DNA from 3 places in the Parapedobacter sp. GCM10030251 genome. Region 3 is predicted to be linked to each of the others. Evidence: riboswitches for the same ligand, from Rfam matches in the RefSeq annotation. Region 3 holds a riboswitch; each other region holds the start of a gene.

The links. Region 3 has a riboswitch for thiamine pyrophosphate ahead of thiM (hydroxyethylthiazole kinase). Riboswitches for the same ligand answer to the same signal wherever they lie in the genome.
Region 1: linked by a shared signal. The riboswitch ahead of thiS (sulfur carrier protein ThiS) and the one ahead of thiM (hydroxyethylthiazole kinase) in region 3 are both predicted to bind thiamine pyrophosphate.
Region 2: linked by a shared signal. The riboswitch ahead of ACFQRK_RS13690 (TonB-dependent receptor) and the one ahead of thiM (hydroxyethylthiazole kinase) in region 3 are both predicted to bind thiamine pyrophosphate.

The regions. Positions count from the first base shown of each region.
Region 1 is NZ_JBHTDN010000004.1:59,384-66,015, forward strand. It holds gene thiH (2-iminoacetate synthase ThiH) at 1-394, opposite strand, end outside; gene ACFQRK_RS12425 (thiazole synthase) at 408-1,187, opposite strand; gene thiE (thiamine phosphate synthase) at 1,227-1,877, opposite strand; gene ACFQRK_RS12435 (thiamine phosphate synthase) at 1,864-2,472, opposite strand; gene thiC (phosphomethylpyrimidine synthase ThiC) at 2,482-4,350, opposite strand; gene thiS (sulfur carrier protein ThiS) at 4,377-4,580, opposite strand; TPP riboswitch at 4,625-4,729, opposite strand; gene ACFQRK_RS12450 (Mrp/NBP35 family ATP-binding protein) at 4,759-5,820, opposite strand; gene ACFQRK_RS12455 (transglycosylase domain-containing protein) at 6,022-6,632, shown strand, end outside.
Region 2 is NZ_JBHTDN010000004.1:338,930-345,561, forward strand. It holds gene ACFQRK_RS13680 (PVC-type heme-binding CxxCH protein) at 1-264, shown strand, start outside; gene ACFQRK_RS13685 (endo-1,4-beta-xylanase) at 305-1,444, opposite strand; TPP riboswitch at 1,623-1,750, shown strand; gene ACFQRK_RS13690 (TonB-dependent receptor) at 1,803-4,262, shown strand; gene ACFQRK_RS13695 (PQQ-dependent sugar dehydrogenase) at 4,390-5,631, shown strand; gene dtd (D-aminoacyl-tRNA deacylase) at 5,631-6,089, shown strand; gene ACFQRK_RS13705 (nucleotide pyrophosphohydrolase) at 6,107-6,433, shown strand; gene ACFQRK_RS13710 (hypothetical protein) at 6,441-6,632, opposite strand, start outside.
Region 3 is NZ_JBHTDN010000001.1:714,169-720,800, reverse strand. It holds gene tenA (thiaminase II) at 1-76, opposite strand, end outside; gene thiD (bifunctional hydroxymethylpyrimidine kinase/phosphomethylpyrimidine kinase) at 63-902, opposite strand; gene thiE (thiamine phosphate synthase) at 899-1,540, opposite strand; gene thiM (hydroxyethylthiazole kinase) at 1,530-2,330, opposite strand; TPP riboswitch at 2,403-2,495, opposite strand; gene ACFQRK_RS02990 (aldo/keto reductase) at 2,585-3,451, shown strand; gene ACFQRK_RS02985 (DUF6929 family protein) at 3,448-4,281, shown strand; partial or broken gene ACFQRK_RS02980 (NAD(P)-dependent alcohol dehydrogenase) at 4,299-4,418, opposite strand; gene ACFQRK_RS02975 (nucleoside deaminase) at 4,522-5,007, opposite strand; gene ACFQRK_RS02970 (ABC-F family ATP-binding cassette domain-containing protein) at 5,240-6,632, shown strand, end outside.

The DNA.
Region 1 (6,632 bases), on a different contig from region 3:
GCTGCGCTTCACCGGTCACCAGCAGCACATGCTGGTAACCCATAGCTTTCACGGCAATCAGTTCCTGGATCAGTTCCATGGCAGTTAGGGTCTTGCGTGGGATTTGGTTATCCAGGCTGAACCCGCAATAGGTACAGATGTTCTGGCACTCGTTCGAAAGGTATAGGGGCGCAAACAATTGGATCGTCTTCCCAAAGCGTTTTTGCGTAGCTTGCTGGCTTAGCCATGCCATTTGTTCCAAAAAGGGTGCCGCCGCCGGGGCGATCAGTGCCTTGAAATCGGCCAACGTCCGTTGCGTGCGTGCCAAAGCACGGCGTACATCCTCGGCCGTCGTACGGTAAATGGATTGCAACTCCTTATTCCAGTCGCATTGATTAAATAGCGTTGTAAACATGTTTTGTGGGCTGTCAGTTATCCTCCAAAAATTCCGTCAACGGGCTTGTTGGTGCAGCAGCGGCTTGCTGATCGGGAAGGCCGGCTACAAAGGCCTGTCGCCCGGCTTTCACTGCCCAGTTGAAGGCTTCGGCAATTGCCACCGGATTGCCTGCCGTGGCCATTGCAGTATTGACCAGTACGGCATCTGCACCCAGTTCCATCGCCCGTGCGGCGTGGCTGGGCGCGCCGATGCCCGCGTCGATCACGACCGGAATGGCGGACTGGTCGATGATAATCCGCAACATTTCCTCCATGACTAATCCCTTATTGCTGCCGATGGGAGCACCCAGGGGCATCACGGCCGCTACGCCGGCGTCTTCTAGCCGCTTGCATAGCACCGGATCGGCATGGCAATACGGCAGTACCACAAAACCCAGTTTGACCAGCTGTTCCGCAGCGGCCAGCGTCTCGATGGGGTCGGGCATGAGGTATTTCGGATCGGGGTGGATTTCCAGCTTCAGCCAGTTGGTATGCAGCGCTTCCCGGGCCAGCTGTGCAGCAAAGACCGCTTCTCGGGCATTGCGGACTCCCGATGTGTTGGGCAACAGGTGGATGCGGCCGGGTGCAAGATGCGCCAATAGCGCGTCCTCTTCCGGCTGGCTATGTTCCACGCGTTTCAATGCGACCGTTACCAACTCCGTTTCCGAAGCCAACAGGGCCTTTTCCATCATTCGGTGATCGCCGAATTTTCCCGTACCTGCAAACAGGCGGGATGAAAAGATCTTATCGGCTATTTTTAAGGTGTCTTCCATCTTTTGTTGAACGATAATTCGTGATCGATAATTCGTAATTTATGGTTGGAAACGGTTATGGGCGGTCAGCTGAGCCGCAATGGCTTGGCATGCAGCCACCTTATCTGTCGTTCCATGTATGGCGTTGGAAACGGCTACCCCGTGGATTCCGGTACCCATTAACCTGCCGATGTCGCCAATGGCAATTCCGCCGATGGCGACGATGGGGATACGGATACCGTGAATCCTTGCGGCAGCAATGATCCGGTGAATACCTTGCTGGCCCAATACGGGACTTAGCCTTTCTTTGGTTGGAGTGAACCGGAAAGGCCCCAAGCCGATATAGTCAATGTCATATTTGCTCAGCCGGAGCACATCATCCAGGGTGTTGGCCGTGCATCCGATGATTTTGTCGGGACTGAGGAGATGCCGCGCATCCGAAGGGGGCATATCTTCGGCACCGATGTGTACCCCGTGGGCGTTCACGGCCTTGGCTACGTAAACGTCGTCGTTGATGATCAACTTGGCGCTGTAGCGCTCCAGCAGTGGATAGATTGCCCGTGCGGTTGCCAATCGTTCTTCCGTATCGGCGTGCTTCATGCGCAATTGTATCCACGTACAGCCGCCGCGACAAACGTCTTCTACCTGCCGGGCAATCGGGTAATCGGTCAGCGGATGTGTAATGTAGTGCAGGGTATCAATGTGTTTCATGGTTTGTCTCCTTTGTTAAGCCAGCCGCTGCTGCCTGGCATTTGGCTAACTGTTGCAGCGGCCGCCCGCACTGCCAGATGTACCCCATAACGGCGGCCGCTTCGAAGCCATATCGGTGCACGGCAGCAAGCCGGTTGGGCGTAATCCCACCAAGTGCCACCCATAGCGTATTTCCCTTGGGCTTCGGAACCGTACACAGCGAGGCATTGCCTCTGTAGTCTTTTTTGGATAGGCTATTAAATAACGGACTGATGAACGCACGGTCGGCCACGGTGGCTGCGGCTTGGATTTCGGCTGGACTATGCGCCGAACAGGAAATCTGTCCTTTATCCCGTATCTTATCGGCTTGAAGCAATGTGTTCAGGGGCAGATGTACCCCCAATATGTCAAATTCCCCGGATAATGCCTGGTGGTTATGTACCAGGATACGTGAATGAAAATCCGTACGGATCGCTCGCAGCAGCGCCCGTACCTCATGGTCGGTTGCACCGGGTTTGCGCAGGTGGAGCCCGGTTAAGCCTGTCTCAAACAGGTCGTTGAGCACGGCTGCCTCCTCGCTGAAAAAATCTTCCCGGGTGATTACCAGCAGTTGCATACCTCGCCGTTATGAGTAAAGTTCGAAATTGTTCGCGCGGAATTCCCGCGCTTTTTCGTCCATCCCTTTTTTCACGGCTTCGGCATCTTCTATACGGTTTTCCTCGGCATATTTCCGCACGTCCTGCGTGATTTTCATGCTGCAGAAATGCGGGCCGCACATGCTGCAAAAGTGGGCGGTCTTCGCTCCTTCGGCGGGCAGTGTCTCGTCGTGGTATTCACGGGCGGTATCCGGGTCAAGCGCCAGATTGAACTGGTCTTCCCAGCGGAATTCAAACCGAGCCTTGCTCATCGCGTTATCGCGATGCTGCGCACCTGGGTGCCCTTTGGCCAGATCCGCCGCGTGTGCAGCGATCTTGTAGGTAATCACGCCGTCTTTGACGTCTTTTTTGTTGGGCAGGCCGAGGTGTTCTTTGGGTGTCACGTAACAGAGCATGGCAGTGCCGAACCAGCCGATCATTGCCGCGCCGATGGCCGACGTGATATGGTCATATCCCGGGGCAATGTCCGTGGTCAACGGGCCGAGGGTGTAAAACGGTGCCTCCTTGCATGCCGCCAGTTGTTTGTCCATGTTGGCTTTAATCAGGTGCATGGGCACATGACCGGGCCCTTCGATCATCACCTGTACATCGTGGCGCCAGGCGATATCGGTGAGCTCGCCCAGTGTTTCCAGCTCGGCAAACTGCGCCTCATCATTGGCGTCCGCAAGGGATCCGGGGCGCAGCCCGTCGCCCAGTGAAAAGGCGACATCGTACCGTTTCATGATTTCGCAGATTTCTTCGAAATGGGTATATAGGAAGTTCTCTTGGTGATGGGCCAGGCACCACTTCGCCAGGATGGAGCCGCCACGCGATACAATGCCCGTGACCCGCTTGGCCGTCAGCGGCACAAAGGGTAGCCGTACCCCTGCATGGATGGTGAAATAGTCTACCCCCTGTTCGGCCTGCTCAATGAGCGTATCCCTGAAGATGTCCCAGGTGAGTTCCTCAGCCTTCCCGTTGACCTTTTCCAGCGCCTGGTAAATCGGTACGGTACCGATCGGCACCGGCGAGTTGCGGATAATCCACTCGCGGGTCTCATGGATGTTCTTGCCCGTGGAGAGATCCATCACGGTATCGGCGCCCCAACGGGTTGCCCACACCATCTTCTCCACTTCCTCTTCGATGCTCGATGTCACTGCCGAATTACCGATGTTTGCATTGATTTTCACCAGAAAATTGCGGCCAATGATCATGGGTTCCGTTTCGGGATGGTTGATGTTGGCCGGCAATACCGCCCTTCCCAGGGCGATTTCCTGCCGTACAAATTCCGGTGTAATGAATCCATTATGCACGTATGCCCCGAAATTATGTCCTTTGTGTTGCTTCCACGCAGCGTTATCGTTACGATAGCATGCTTCCAACCGCTGGTTCTCCCGGATGGCCACAAACTCCATCTCAGGGGTGATAGTGCCCCGGCGTGCATAGTGCATCTGCGATACATTCTTCCCCACTTTAGCCGCACGGGGCTTTGCAGGGTGTTCAAACCGTAGGTGGTCTAATGTAGGGTCAGAAAGCCGCGATTGGCCGTAACGCGAGCTGACACCTTGCAGCAATTCGGTGTCTTGGCGGTCGGCAATCCAATGTTCGCGGATTCGGGGAATGCCCTTCCGCACATCAATGTCAATGGATGGATCCGTATAGGGTCCACTGGTGTCATACACGGTCACGGGCGGGTTGTCCTCTACGTCGTTCCGGAAGCGGTCGGTGGTTTTGGAAAGTGAAATCTCGCGCATGGGCACACGGATGTCGGGTGTGCTTCCATTTACATAGATTTTCTTCGAACCGGGAAACGGTGTCCGGGTAATGGTCGTTTCGTTGGGAAGTTTTTCAGTTTTCATAGCGGTTGTTGTTTGACGATATTGCCTTATCCCCCTTGGGCCGCTTTGACGACGATAATCCGATCGTTGGGCTGGAGTACGGTGATATCCCACTGTTTTCGGGGAATGACGGTTTCATTAACGGCCACGGCCGTGCCTTTAGGTTGCTGGGCACCGTAATCTCGCAACACGTTTGCGAGCGTGATTCCCGGATGAACTTGAACTTTTTGTTGATTGATAATGATTTCCATAACGGCATATATTCACTTATGCCTTAGGAAGCCACCGATAGGTGTGAGGTTCCGTTACTTTTCCCTTCGCAGGCATTATCCTGAGCAGGTTTTGAGGGTTATTCTCAGCCTCCCGTTTTACAAACGGGAAAGCACCCCTAAAGCATGGGAGTCAAAGATAGGGTTTTCGGTGATATTATCAAATAACGGCTTGCGTAATCGCTATTTGTTGGGCTACTTTACCGGCGATTTCCAAGAACGCCGGGCGTGCGGGACTATCCTCGTCCAGCATAACAGGTAGCCCATTATCACCCGAATCACTGATGCTTTTGACCAGGGGGATTTCACCCAGGAACGGGGCGTTGAACCGTTCAGCCAGACGCTTACCGCCGTCTTTGCCAAAAATATAGTACTTGTGATCCGGCAATTCCGCTGGTGTGAAGTAAGCCATATTTTCTACGATGCCCAGTAACGGAATGTTTATGGAATCCATCAGGAACATACCGATACCCCGTACCGCATCGGCCAAGGCTACATTTTGAGGAGTAGTGACTATAAGGGCTCCCGAAACAGGAAAACCTTGAGCCACGGTAATATGCACGTCGCCCGTTCCCGGCGGTAAATCTACTATTAAATAATCCAGTTCTCCCCAATCGGCGTCATTAAACAGTTGTTTGACAGCCGTACTTACCATCGGGCCTCGCCACGGAACGGGCTGATTGGGGTCCGTAAAAAAGCCAAGAGACAACAATTTCAAGCCGAATTTTTCGATCGGCTCGATTTTTGTCTTGCCGTCCGCGGTTTTGGAAGCTTTGGGACGGGCACCTTCCAGTCCGAACATAATAGGCAGTGAAGGGCCATAAATATCCGCGTCAAGCAAACCGGTTTTTGCACCCTCGGCGTGCAAGGCTAATGCCAGATTGGCTGCGACGGTAGATTTGCCGACGCCTCCCTTGCCGGAGGCTACGAGGATAATATTCTTTATTTGCGATAATTGGCTGCTTTTGGAGCCAACAACCCGGGAGGTCATGTTAATGTCAACCGCAATGTTTTTATCTACGAATAGCGAAATCGCATTACGGCAGGCATGTTCGATGTGTCCCTTCAATGGACACGCAGGTGTGGTAAGCACCACGTCAAAACGGATTTTCGACGGTGTGATTTCCACATTCTTAATCATATTCAAAGTAACCAAGTCTTTCTTAAGATCGGGATCATCCACGTGGCTCAATGCATGCAACACCTGTTCTTTCGTAATCATTACGCTTCTTTCATTTACGGATACAAACCGAACAAAAATAGCCATTAAATATTAATAGAGATGTCATTTTTTGCGAGCTGTCGCCTGCCTATGGCAAAAATTGACCATGGTCGAAACCTAGGGGAACACGAACACAAACTTGCCATATCTTTGTTTTTAATGAGAATTATCCCGTATTTAGACACCGATTAGACCGGTTTTATGGTACATCGCATCGTTAGGAAGTTTTTTGATAAGGTCACAAGAAAGCAATTCATCATTGCCAGCATCGTAGTAGGGGTATTGCTCGTAGTAGGGGTGGTCGCTTTTGCCGTCGCCTTTCACAAGCGGGAAGCGTTGTTAGCGGCTACGATCGCTAAGATGAAAACCCAACTTGCGGAGGGCTATCAAATCGACCTGGCCATCGGGAAAGCTTATTTTTCCGGATTAACGACGGTCACACTCGAACAGGTTTCCGTCACTCCGCATGATCGGGAACAATTAGCCGGTGTAGCCGATGTTTCGGTAAGCGTGCGACTCCTTCCCCTGATTACCGGAGATGTAAAATTTGGACGTCTGCGTGCACATAATGCGCGTATACAGCTCATAAAGAAAGACAGCGTCAGCAATTACGATTTCTTATTCAGGGATCGCGATACGTTGCTGCGGAATCAGCCAGCCGAGCAAGCGGAAGCCACAACAATCAATTTAGCCCAAGCAGCAAACCGGATGCTCAACAGCGTACTCTACAAAATTCCAAAAAACATGGAGCTGCGCGAATTTTTGTTGACGTATCGCGATGACAGCATACAGCAACGCATCAGTGTGCCTAA
Region 2 (6,632 bases), on a different contig from region 3:
CAACACAATCTGTTGATTTTGAAACCGGGTACCTTCGAAAAAGTAGGTCAAGCCGCGGACGAGCTTGCCAAACGGCCTAATGGCGTTGAAATGCAATATGTTCCTTCAACGCCGGATGTGTTGTTTAATACGCCGTTGGTCAATCCTGCCGATCGTTTTGAGTTGACATTTACCGTACCCGCTACACCGGGTGAGTATCCCTATGTATGTACGTTCCCCGGACATTGGCGCATTATGCACGGCATTATGAAAGTGACTAATTAAATGCGGTAACAACAGAACAGCCCGCACGTTATATAAACAATTAATTGCCCGGTGACTTTGATTTCAATACCTGATAGAATGCGGTTTTTGGGACCATCTGCCGATCGAATAATAAGGGATAATTGGTTCGGCCACGTACCGGCCAATTATTCAGCCAAGATTGCCCATCGTGTACCCCCCACAACGTAATCCTGGTTACCTCTTCACGGTACTTCAAGAAGAGCCGGAAAAGCTCCTCATACGCTTGGGCCTGCGCTCGCTGTACGCTATCCGGCATTCCGTCAGGATAAGGGTTAAGCTGTTTATTGTACTTGGCTGTTCGGCTTACTTCTGCCGTGTTGCCTCCCAGTGGATTCGGAAGCACACTTAGGTCCAGCTCGGTAAACATCACTTCGACACCGAGTGCTGAAAATGCACGTATGGACTGTTCGATGTGCTCCATGGGGACACGCCCCACGTGCCAGTGCCCTTGGATGCCAACACCATCTATGCGCACGCCTGCTGCCTGGATTTTCTTGATCAATGCAATGGCTCCTGCTCTTTTTCTCGGCTGTTCAATATTGTAATCATTGTAATAGAGTTTGGTATTCGGCGCAGCTTCCTGTGCAAGTCTGAAAGCCTCTACGATATAGTCTTCACCAAGTACACGGAGAAAGATGGAATTTCGGAGCGAGCCGTCTTCATTCAATGCTTCATTGACGACATCCCAGGAGTCGACTTTACCGTCATATCGACCGGCAACGGTACGAATGTGTCTGACAAAGTATTGGCGCACGGAATCCACATCTTCCATCTGCTGCATAAACCTTGGCAATTGACTATGCCAGATCAGTGCGTGGCCGTTTATCTTCATGTTGTGTTTAGTTGCAAACGCTATAAATCGGTCGGCCTCTTCGAATTCGTAACGGTTCCATTGCGGCTGTAGTAACTGTGCTTTCATTAAATTTTCGGGTGTAGCGGCGTTAAACTGCCCCTGGATAAGCTGCAATTCGGCTCCATCTGTGGCCTTAATCTGACGGCTATTCAATGCGGTTCCGATCAGGAAATCAGCGGCAAACGTTTCTTTCAACGAGGCATTGCTGGCTTGCTGGCTGTAGAGCTTAAAAATTACGGAACTATGGCAGAGGAGTATCAACCCGGTATAGAGGGGTAATCGTAAAAGTCCGGTTTTTGTGTTCATTGTTGTTCGACCTTAATAACTATTTCAGGAATACCATGAAAGCCTATAAGTGTAAATAGGAATCAAATATCTAGTTTTATTTGGAATAACCTGGTTTCGTTGATAACCGCCTCAATCGGTGCCCGATGTTGCTAAACGCTTTGCTTTTCATCATTGAAAAAATAAGTATATCTTTGCACCTATCATTTAGGGGTGCCTTGTTTGTACCGACAAACACAAATAAAGGCTGAGATCATACCCAATGGCATGAGTGCCATGCACCTGATCCGGATAATGCCGGCGTAGGGAGGTAAGTTAAATAATTGGACTGTCATGAACCCCTTGTGGCAGTTGTGTTTAACGAAAAATTACAATAAAGATGGTAAAAAAATTAATCGCAGGGATTGCGTTTTTTTTGCACGTGGCTATCGTTCTCGCTCAACATGGCCTCACGGTAGAGGTGTTCGTAGCCGACAAACCGATGGCGGGGGCTTCGGTACGGGTTTCCGGAACGGCCTACAGTGGACAAACCGACGCCGAAGGCAGGGTGTACATCCGGAATCTGAAGCCGGATACGTATACCATTGGAGTAAGTTACCTCGGGTTCCAGTCGCAGTACCGCGAACTGACCGTATCAGGAGACGAGCGGATCCGCTTTTCAATGGAAAGAGCCGCATTGTTAACAGACGAAGTCGTTGTCCAGGCTACACGTGCCACTGAAAACACGGCAACGACCTATAAAAACCTGAGCAAAACGGACATTGAGAAAAACAACCTCGGACAGGACATCCCGTATTTACTTGACCAAACACCTGGGGTAGTCATTTCTTCCGACGCGGGAGCAGGAATCGGATATACCAGTATGCGCATACGGGGTAGCGATGGTCAGCGTACCAACGTTACCGTCAATGGCATCCCGCTAAATGATGCAGAGAGCTTGGGATCATTTTTTGTGAATCTTCCCGATTTTGCTTCATCGGTTGACAACGTGCAGATCCAACGGGGTGTCGGGACGTCGACGAATGGTGCCGGCGCTTTCGGGGCCAGCCTAAATTTCCAAACCAACACACTCAACAAAGACCCGTATGCGGAATTGGATAATTCGTTTGGCTCCTACAATTCCTGGAAAAATACCATACGGTTGGGGACGGGGCTAATCGATGACAAATTCACCTTCGATGGGCGGATGTCGCGCATCAAGAGCGACGGTTATATCGATCGGGCTACATCCGATCTGCAATCTTTTTTCCTGTCCGGAGCGTGGTATGGCAAAAACAGCCTGCTCCGTGCCAATGTGTTCGGCGGGAAAGAAAAAACCTATCAAGCTTGGTACGGAACGCCGGAATCCCGGCTTACCGGTGATGTGCAGGCGATGGAAGCCTATGCAGCAGACGACGGGCTTACCGAGTACGAGATTGAAAACCTATCAAAATCGGACCGGAGATATAACAAATACTTGTATGACAACGAAACGGATAACTACCGGCAAACTCATTACCAACTGCTGTTTTCTTCGACCCTGTCAAGCCGGTTGACTCTGAACACCGCCTTGCATTACACGCGTGGAAAGGGCTATTATGAACAGTTCCGGGATCGCGATGAATTGGCCGACTATGGGTTGTCCCCGGTTATCGTCGGAGAAAATACCATTGAAGAGACCGATCTTGTACGCCAGCGATGGCTGGACAATCACTTTTACGGCGGAACTTATTCCTTGGTATATAAACCTGCCGGGAGTTTTGAAGTTACATGGGGAGGGGCTTACAACCAGTACGAAGGTGGACATTATGGTGACATTGTCTGGTCGCGTCACCCGTTATTTACCGCACGTGATTACCTCGGCGACGCTGCGAACTCCTTTAACACGTCCTATCGGTACTACGATGGCGATGCGACGAAGAAAGATTTCAATACGTATTTAAAGGCCTCTTACCGATTGAACGACGTATTCCTGTTCGCCGATGTGCAATACCGCCATATCGACTATGCCATTGCCGGAATCGATAACGACCTGCGTGATATAACGCAGGATGCGAAATTTGATTTCTTCAATCCGAAAGTAGGCATTACCTACCAACTGTCAGGATCAAGCAATGTATACGCTTCCTATGCACTCGCCAATAAAGAGCCTATCCGGAGTGATTTTACCGACTGGCCTGTGGGACAAAGTCCGAAGGCCGAGCGATTGCACGATTTTGAGGCGGGATACCGGATCAGGTCGCCGCGGTTTAATATCGGAATAAATGGGTATGCGATGCGCTACAAAAACCAGCTGATCCCTACAGGTCAGCTCAACGACGTGGGTAGTACCCTGCGGAGAAACGTAGAAGATAGCTACCGGATCGGCGTTGAATTCGATGGCCGGTGGATGCCGGTCGATTGGTTCACCTGGGGGGCTACATTGGCATACAGCCAAAATAAGATCAAAAATTTCACGGAAATAGTGGGTGATGTCGAGAATTTTTACCCCCTTACGGATATTTCATTTTCGCCCGATTGGGTGGCATCCAGCGAACTGGCTTTCACGCCTTGGAAACCGGTTGAATTGGCCTTGTTGAGCAAATATGTGTCCAGGCAATACTTGGACAACACAGGTAGCCGTGAGCGGAGCATCGATGGATTTTTCGTAAACAACCTTCGTGTTGCCTATCGTACTTCGTTCTGGAAATTGAAGAACCTGGGATTGACCTTGTTGGTCAACAACGTATTCAATGAGAAATATTCGGCAAATGGTTTCACGTGGGGATATTACCGATCCGAGACCGATCGGGTCAGCTACAACTACTATTATCCGCAGGCGACAACCAATTTTTTGCTCGGATTGAATCTGAAATTCTAAGTTCGGGCATTTCCCGGATCGGTGCGCTGTTATAAATGTAAAAATAACAGCGCATTCTTTTTTATTGTATAGTTAGGCATTGATTTTGTCCGCAAAATGTATTTATCTTTAGGGAAAATTTTCGGTTATGCAAAAGACATTAAAATCGATAGGCGTGGTCGCGGGTTTATCGCTGGTGATTTCGGCGTGCGACTCTTCGGCATCCAAAGAAGCAGAAAAAGAGTCGGTAGCAGATTCAACCTATGCACCGGTGGAAACCCAGGAAGCCAATACCGACTATAAGCCGGCATTTGAAGGGCAAACGCGTATCGCGGGCGTAAAAACTTCGACTCCGTACGATGTAAAAGTATTGAGCGAGGGGCTGGACCGCCCATGGGGCATTGCCGTTCTGCCGGACGGACGGTTATTGATTACGCAAAAAGCAGGTACCCTCCGTATTGCATCACAGGACGGGACTCTTAGCGAGGCCATTACAGGGCTTCCTGAAGTGAATTCCAATGGACAGGGAGGCTTATTAGGCGTGACCGTCGATCCGGCATTCGATAGCAACCGCATGGTTTATTGGGTATTCTCCCAGGACACTCCGAACGGAACGCTTACCGCTGTGGCGAAAGGAAAGCTAGCTGCCGACGAAAAAAGCGTTGAAAATGCGCAGGTAATATATCAGGCCACGCCGGCACACAAAAGCAATTTACATTACGGCGGACGGATACTGTTTGACAAAGACGGCCATTTGTTCGTCAGCACGGGCGAACGCTCCGATATAGTCACCAGACCACAGGCGCAGGACCTGAACTCCGCTTTGGGAAAAGTGCTCCGGATCACTACCGACGGAAAGCCGGCTCCCGGAAACCCCTTTGAGGGCCGGAGCGATGCCCGTCCCGAAATTTATTCCTATGGACACCGTAATGTGCAAGGACTGGCCTTCCACCCCGCAACGGGCGATTTGTGGGAAGGTGAGTTCGGTCCGCGCGGTGGCGACGAAATCAACCGGATCGAACCGGGTAAGAACTATGGATGGCCTACCATCACCTATGGTCTTGAGTACAGCGGTAAGAAGATCGGCGATTCCATCCAGCAAAAGGAAGGCATGGAACAGCCCGTTTATTACTGGGATCCGGTATTATCGCCGAGTGGCATGACATTTTTTGCGGGCAATTCCATTCCGGAGTGGGAGAATAACCTATTTATCGGTGGCTTGAGCAGTGTGCATATCGCGCGACTGGTGATCAAAGACAACAAAGTCGTGGGTGAAGAACGCCTGCTTGCCGGTGAAGCCCAGCGTTTCCGTGATGTGCAACAAGGGAAAGACGGGGCACTATATGCGGTTACCGATGGTGGTCGGCTCTATCGGGTCGGTAAAAAATAGTGAGGGCGGTTATCCAACGAGTTTCCGAGGCATCCTGTACGGTTAATCAGCAAGTTGTCGGTGCAGTCGGACAGGGTTTCGTCGTGCTGTTGGGTATTGAGGAAGCAGACGGAATCGACGATGTCCGGTGGCTGGCACAAAAAGTCGTAAACCTCCGTGTGTTTGGCGACGAAGCCGGTATGATGAATAAATCCCTGCATGATGTACAGGGGAATATTCTCTTAATCTCTCAATTTACGTTATTGGCGCAGACCAAGAAGGGCAACCGTCCTTCTTTTATCCGTGCGGCCAAACCTGACCAGGCAATTCCCCTGTATGAGTTGATGATCGGGGAGCTTTCGGGGCACTTAGGTAAAAGCGTAGCAACCGGAATATTTGGTGCCGATATGAAAATTTCCCTCGTAAATGATGGACCCGTGACGATCGTTATGGATACAAAAGACAGAGATAATCATTAATATTAATATTCACCAGTATGACTATCCAAGAAGCCCAAGAGCAAGTAGACCGCTGGATACATACGACGGGTATCCGGTATTTCAACGAATTAACCAATACGGCGATTCTGATGGAGGAGGTAGGTGAGGTGGCCCGCATCATGGCCCGGCGATATGGCGAACAGTCGTTCAAGAAATCGGACGAACAGATAGATCTTGCCGATGAGATGGCCGACGTACTATTTGTGCTGATCTGTTTAGCCAATCAGACGGGAATCGACCTCACGGAAGCGCTTACGAAGAACTTGCAAAAGAAAGATATCCGCGATGCGGACCGGCATCGAAATAACGAAAAATTGCGGTGAGTGGCGATCATGATCGCAACCACTTACCAAACCAGTCGAAAGCTTTTTGCTGCATGCCGGCGTCCAACTTGTGCGGACCGTCGTAATATACGGATTCAAAATGGCCGGGCACCCCTGCTTTCGCATACACCTCACGCAAAATGCCATCCGCCTTTTTCATTTCGGCCAGCGTATACAGCTCGTCCTGATTGTTATTAAG
Region 3 (6,632 bases):
CGGTGAGAAACGGCATGCCAATGATCGATTGATAAATCGGCTCAATAGCCCTCCAAGCTTGCTCAGACCAGGTCATGTTTCCTAAGTGGTTGTGGGTTAAAAAAATGATTCAGGGGGCCATTACCTTTGCCGATCTGTACATCTCGGCCATAAAGAATGGCTTGATGCACATACTGCTGTCCTTTATCCACCGCTTCTAGTAGACTTTCCCCCAGGGCAATGAAACTGGCGATCGCTGAAGACAGCGTGCAGCCTGATCCGTGGGTATTATCCGTTTCGAACCTATCAAAGTTAAACTCGTGGGTAGAGCCTTGTGCGTCAAAAAACAGGGACGTCAGACGGGGGGTCTTTAAGTGACCGCCTTTCAGCAATACGGATCGGCATCCCAATTTGCGTATTTTTTCTCCGGCACGGCGCATGTCATCCAGCGTGCGTACTGGCATCTCGGCAAGAATAGCTGCTTCGTCCATGTTCGGAGTGATCACCGTCGCCAAAGGAAACATCCGCTCGACAATCGTCTCAATGGTATGATCGGCGATAAGTTGGTCGCCGCTCGTTGCCACCATCACCGGATCAAACACTACCGGAACATTTGGATACCGTGCAAGCGTATCCACAATGGTAGCCACCAGCTCACCGGTATGCACCATGCCGATTTTAATGGCATCGGGAAAGATGTCGTCGAGAATGGTTTCGATCTGCGCACCCACCGCGTGTTCCGGAATCGGGTAGATGGACCGCACGCCTCGTGTATTCTGCACAGGTAATGCGGTTAAAGCCGACGTTGCATAACAACCCAGCGCCGAAATCGTTTTGATATCGGCCTGTATCCCGGCGCCACCGCTGCCATCGAATCCGGCGATGGTCAATACGGAGGGGTAACGAAAGCTCTTTACATTCATATTGTGTTGTTAATAAGTTCTGTCAATTCACGAGCTGCCTCATAGGGACTATCCGCGGAGCAGATCGCCGAAACAACGGCAACGCAATTGGCGCCAGCCTGCATGACTTCTACCACATTATCGCGGTTCATGCGACCTATGGCAACCAGGGGCTTTCCGGTTTGTTGGCGGATTTTCCGTATCCCTTCTATACCCCATTCGGTCAGCGTGTCGCGCTTGGTAGGGGTACTGAAAACCGGGCTGATTCCCAAATAATCGGCTGCTTCGGTTTCGCGGCTATCTAGTTGTTCCAACTGCTCAATTGAATAACCGACCAAACCGGCGCCCTCCCAAATTTTGCGGACTGCCTGCGGGCGCACGTCGTTCCGGCCTACATGGATACCGGCTGCTCCCAACTGCATGGCCACGTCCAGATTATCGTTGATCACCAGCGGCACACCATAGCGATCGGTCACCGCCTTCAATCGGGTGGCATTTCTCAAAAACGCTTTTGTTTCGAGCTCCTTTTCGCGCAGCTGAAGTATTTCCACCCCGCCAAGGATCGCTTGTTCGGCCACCCAGACGAAGTCCCGGCCACGACAATCCGCCTCGGAAATCACCAAATACAACCGGTATGGAAATAAGGCACTAAATTGCATAAGATATCCGGATCCCTTTAACAAACTCTTCTTCCGTAATGCCGTACAATTTGTCGAGTAAGTTAACCTGCAAGCTGCCGGGGCCAGCACTCACTGCAGCCGCCAATTCACCGCTGATGCCTAAGAGTGCCATGGCCGCACTAACTGCTTCCATGGTATCCGTTACCACGGCAACAAAAGCGCCGATAATTGCAGTAGCGGAACAACCCAATCCGGTAACCTTGGTCATCAGCCGGTCGCCATTATCGATACGCACCGGCGGGCCTTCTCCAACCACAAGGTCCGTCTCTCCAGAGATGCACACAACGCTGCCATACTGCTCCGCGATAAACCGTGCTGCATCCAACGCTTCTTCACTGGCGGCGGTACTGTCCACCCCTTTGGTGGTTTTGCGATTCACCTTGGCCAAGGCCATAATTTCAGATGCATTGCCCCTGACCACCGTAGGCCGCATGGCCAGCAATTGGCTGAGAGCCTGATCGCGGTACGGGGTTGCCCCCGCCCCGACGGGATCGAGCACCCAGGGTTTGCCGGAACGCTGGGCGATGGCCGATGCCTGCAACATTGCCCCAAGCCAGTGTTCATCCAGTGTGCCGATGTTGATCACCAACGACTGGCAAATCTGAACCATGTCAGCCATTTCGCTTTCCGCGTGCGCCATGATTGGCGACGCACCCACCGCTAGAAGCGCATTGGCGGTAGTATTCATCACCACAAAATTTGTAATGTTCTGCACCAGCGGAGATTGCCGCCTTACAATCTGTACGTGATTCCAAAGTCGCTTTTCCATGTTTAAATCTCTAAATCAATGGCTAAAGCGGGTTCCTTTGGAACGATTGGAAGCGATTCGTCACAGGATGGGCATGACGACGGAACTTTTCCCTACGCCGGTATGAGCCGGATCAGGTTCAAAGGGTCTTTCTCAATTCTTTTCAGAATACCCCTAAAGCCGCATCAAAGATATAAAAAAATAGTGGTTTTTTTTTCACGCAGACCAAACAATAACAATCCCAAAACTTTAGTTTAAATAAGGAGAAAGGAAATATGATGACAACACCAGCCACATATAAAATAGGCGGCCAACTGGAAATCAACCGGATGGGCTTCGGAAGCATGCAACTTACAGGCCCCGGGGTGTGGGGCGACGCACCCGACCGTGAACTCGCCAAGCGTGTGCTGCTTTCCGCCGTTGAATCGGGAGTCAATTTCATCGATACAGCCGACTCGTACGGTCCGCACACCAATGAGAAGCTCATCCGGGAAGCATTGTCCCTGCATTATCCAGACATCGTCGTGGCTACAAAAGGCGGATTGGAGCGCACGGGGCCAAACCAATGGCCTGTCAATGGCCGGCCAGAACATATACGGCAAACCATCGACGACAGCCTCCAGCGATTGGGCAAGGATGAAATTCAACTATGGCAGCTGCATCGCATAGACCCTGATATACCGATCGAGGAAACGCTTGGGCCGGTGGCTGAAGCCGTGAAGGCCGGAAAAATCCTACATGTAGGCCTTTCAGAAGTGGGTATTTCCGATATCGAACGTGCCGAAAAGGTGGTGCCTATCGCCTCCGTACAGAACCTCTACAACCTGTCAGAACGCAAATGGGAATCGGTTGTTGACTATACAGCAGAGCGTGGATTGGCCTTCATACCTTGGTATCCTTTAGCTTCGGGCCCTGACAAGTTACAAACCAAAATCGGCGCGCTGGCGCAGAAATATCAGGCTACACCAGCCCAGGTTGCACTGGCGTGGTTATTGAAGCGATCGCCCAATATCCTGCTCATTCCGGGCACCAAATCACTCCAGCATTTACAAGAAAACTTAGCGGCGGTTCGAATCGGGCTGTCCGACGAGGATGTCGAAAGTTTAACGACGATGAGCAACGGGCATTCCAATCCGGCATGAACGATTTTATCTTAAAAGTGGTGGCAACGGTTGTCGGTGTCGGAGCTGCGTCGGGCTTGTTTTATCGAGACGACTCGGTATATCTCATTTCCGACAACACCAATTACCTGTATCGTTATTCGCTATCGGCCAATACGCTTAGCAAGACCTTACTGGTAGATGACGACACCCCCCGCGAGCAGCTCCCCAAAAAACAAAAACGAGATTTTGAAGCGATTTCGATTGCTGAAAACCGCTTCTATATTTATGGATCGGGATCAGGCAGTATCAGAAAACGAAATATACAGGTTGCCATTAACGTCGCTGACTCAGGCTGGCGCATGCAGAATGACCTGACGTCATTATACACACGCCTTCGCGGACTTTTCCATATTTCAGACGATGATTTCAATGTTGAAGGAGCCGTACATCACAATGGACAAACCTATCTCTTCAACCGCGGCAATGGCCCAGGACATGTGAACGGCATTTTCAGATTAGGTGCCGCCACACGCGACACGGCATTCATTCCCGTTGATTTGCCTAAATTGGAAGGCGTACAAACAGCTTTTACCGATGCGGTTGTGCTAGACGACAAACTGTACTTCCTTGCCGCCGCTGAAGATACGGAATCCACTTATCACGATGGTACCGTATATGGAACGCTTCTGGGTACGCTTTCCTTGCCAGACCTGTCTTTACAGCGCTGTGCGGTCATCTCTCCTTCTCATAAATTCGAAGGGCTCACGTTCGTTAGGCGGGATGCCAAGCGGTTAACTTTCTTTCTATGTGAAGATTCGGATACAGCCGGTCTGGAAACGAACATTTACCAATTGTCTATTTCCGAATAATCGGATCTGGTAACTCTTCAATCTTTCAGGGAAGCCATATCAATTACGAAGCGATAATGGACATCGCCTTTCAACAACCTTTCGTACGCCCTATTGACGTCTTGTATATGGATCAATTCAATGTCGTCCGTAATGTTTTTTACAAATGTAGGCGAATCCTTTCCTTTAATCCAACCGTGGTAACTCAGAAAGTTAGGAACCGTCAATGAATCCCTGGAATGTTCGTATCGTAAACTTTAGTTAGTAGTGTTCATTTTTCACCTTACGTGCCCATGTATCAAAAGGTGCCAGAAATTCTTCCTGGCGATAAAATTCGAATGGAATCTTCCGGTCATTAATGGAATGTATTATTTCCTCATAAATAAATGCATCGTCGAAACCTGCAGCCGCCGCATCCATACGAGTAGCGGCATACCATACCCGTTCTGGTCGTGCCCAATAAATCGCCCCCAAACACATGGGACAGGGTTCACAGGAAGTATAAAGCGTGCAACCACTTAACTGGAAATTGCCCAGGTGGGCGCATGCCGACCGGATGGCTACGATTTCTGCATGGGCAGTGGGATCCTTATCCGATAGAACCCGGTTGTAACCGCTGCCAATGATTTGCCCTCCTTTAACAATAAGGCAACCAAATGGCCCGCCATGGTTGCCTCTCACCCCTTCTTCGGCAAGTTCCACTGCTTGCTTAAGAAAAGAAAGGTCACTTTCGGTAATTCTGTTCATAATTAGTGCATTTACCCCCTTCACACCTTAGCCATTTGAAAGCCATTTTATCACCACGATCCAGGATAAAGATACACATATGCAGCAATTATTTTGCGTGTAACGGGAATTTCACTAAATTTGCGTCCGAAAAATAGAAATAAGCTATATGTAATCTTCCTTTCTTTCGTGAACCATCCGCCCGTGCTTGTCCCGGCAAGGGCTGTCCGTATACCCTACACGCTAAGAAATAATGATTACACTAGAAAACATAGCTTATTTGCTTCCCCATAAAGATTTGTTGTTCAACAACGTACATTTATCGGTCCGTAAGACTGAAAAAGTTGCTTTGATTGGCAATAATGGCGTCGGGAAATCCACCCTTTTGAAAATAATCGCCGGTGAATTGCAACCTTCGGAAGGTCAAAGGCAGGTTGACTCTACGCCCTATTACGTGCCGCAACTATTTGGGCAATGGAATCACCTTACCGTGGCTCAAGCGTTGGGAGTAGCCGAAAAGATCAATGCACTCCACGAAATCCTGGGCGGTCACGTGACTGAAGATAATCTCAGTGCACTAGATGATGACTGGGCGATTGAAGACCGCTGTACGGAAGCGCTTGGTAAATGGCAGCTAACCGACCTGGATGTATCGCAGCGGTTGGCGACCTTGAGCGGCGGACAGAAAACCAAAGTCTTTCTTGCGGGAATTTCCATCCATCAACCACACCTTATCTTACTGGATGAACCCAGCAACCACTTGGATACTGCCGGCAGGGATCTGTTGTATGAATTTGTGGAATCCACATCCCGGACAATGGTAACCGTAAGCCATGACCGGACACTGTTGAATTTGTTGAATACGGTTTGTGAGCTGGATCGTCAGGGCATTACCACCTATGGAGGCAATTATGATTTTTACGCCACGCAAAAGCAACTGGCGAACCAAGCCCTGCATCATGACATACTCGCCAAGGAAAGAACACTACGGAAAGCCAAGGAAAAGGAGCGCCAAACCCAAGAGCGGCAACAGCGGTTAGACGCGCGCGGAAAGAAGAAACAGGAAAAGGCCGGAGTAGCTCGCATTATGATGAATACATTACGCAACGGTGCCGAAAAAAGTACCGCTAAAGTAAAAAGTGTTCATGCCGATAAAATCAGCGGGATATCGAAGGAACTGCACGATCTGCGGAAGGAATTGCCTGGCGTCGACCAGATGAAATTCGACTTTGATAACTCGGAATTACATCGCGGCAAATTGCTATTTTCGGCTATTGGCATCAATTTCAGCTACAAAGAAACCTTACCTAATGAACCGTTACTTTGGAAAGAAAACCTGACTTTTCAAATCACCAGTGGCGAACGGATTGCCTTGAACGGGGACAACGGTTCGGGTAAAACCACGCTAATCAAAATGCTGTTGGGCGATCTAGAGCCGCAAACGGGCACACTCCAAAGAGCAGCTACCCATCGCGCCGTATACATAGACCAAGACTATTCGCTGATCGATAACCGCCTAGCCGTGTACGAACAAGCTCAATCATTCAACACTACCGCATTGCAAGAACACGAAATTAAACTCAGGCTCAATCGTTTTTTGTTTACAAGGGACGAATGGGATAAGCCCTGCAGCGCACTGAGTGGCG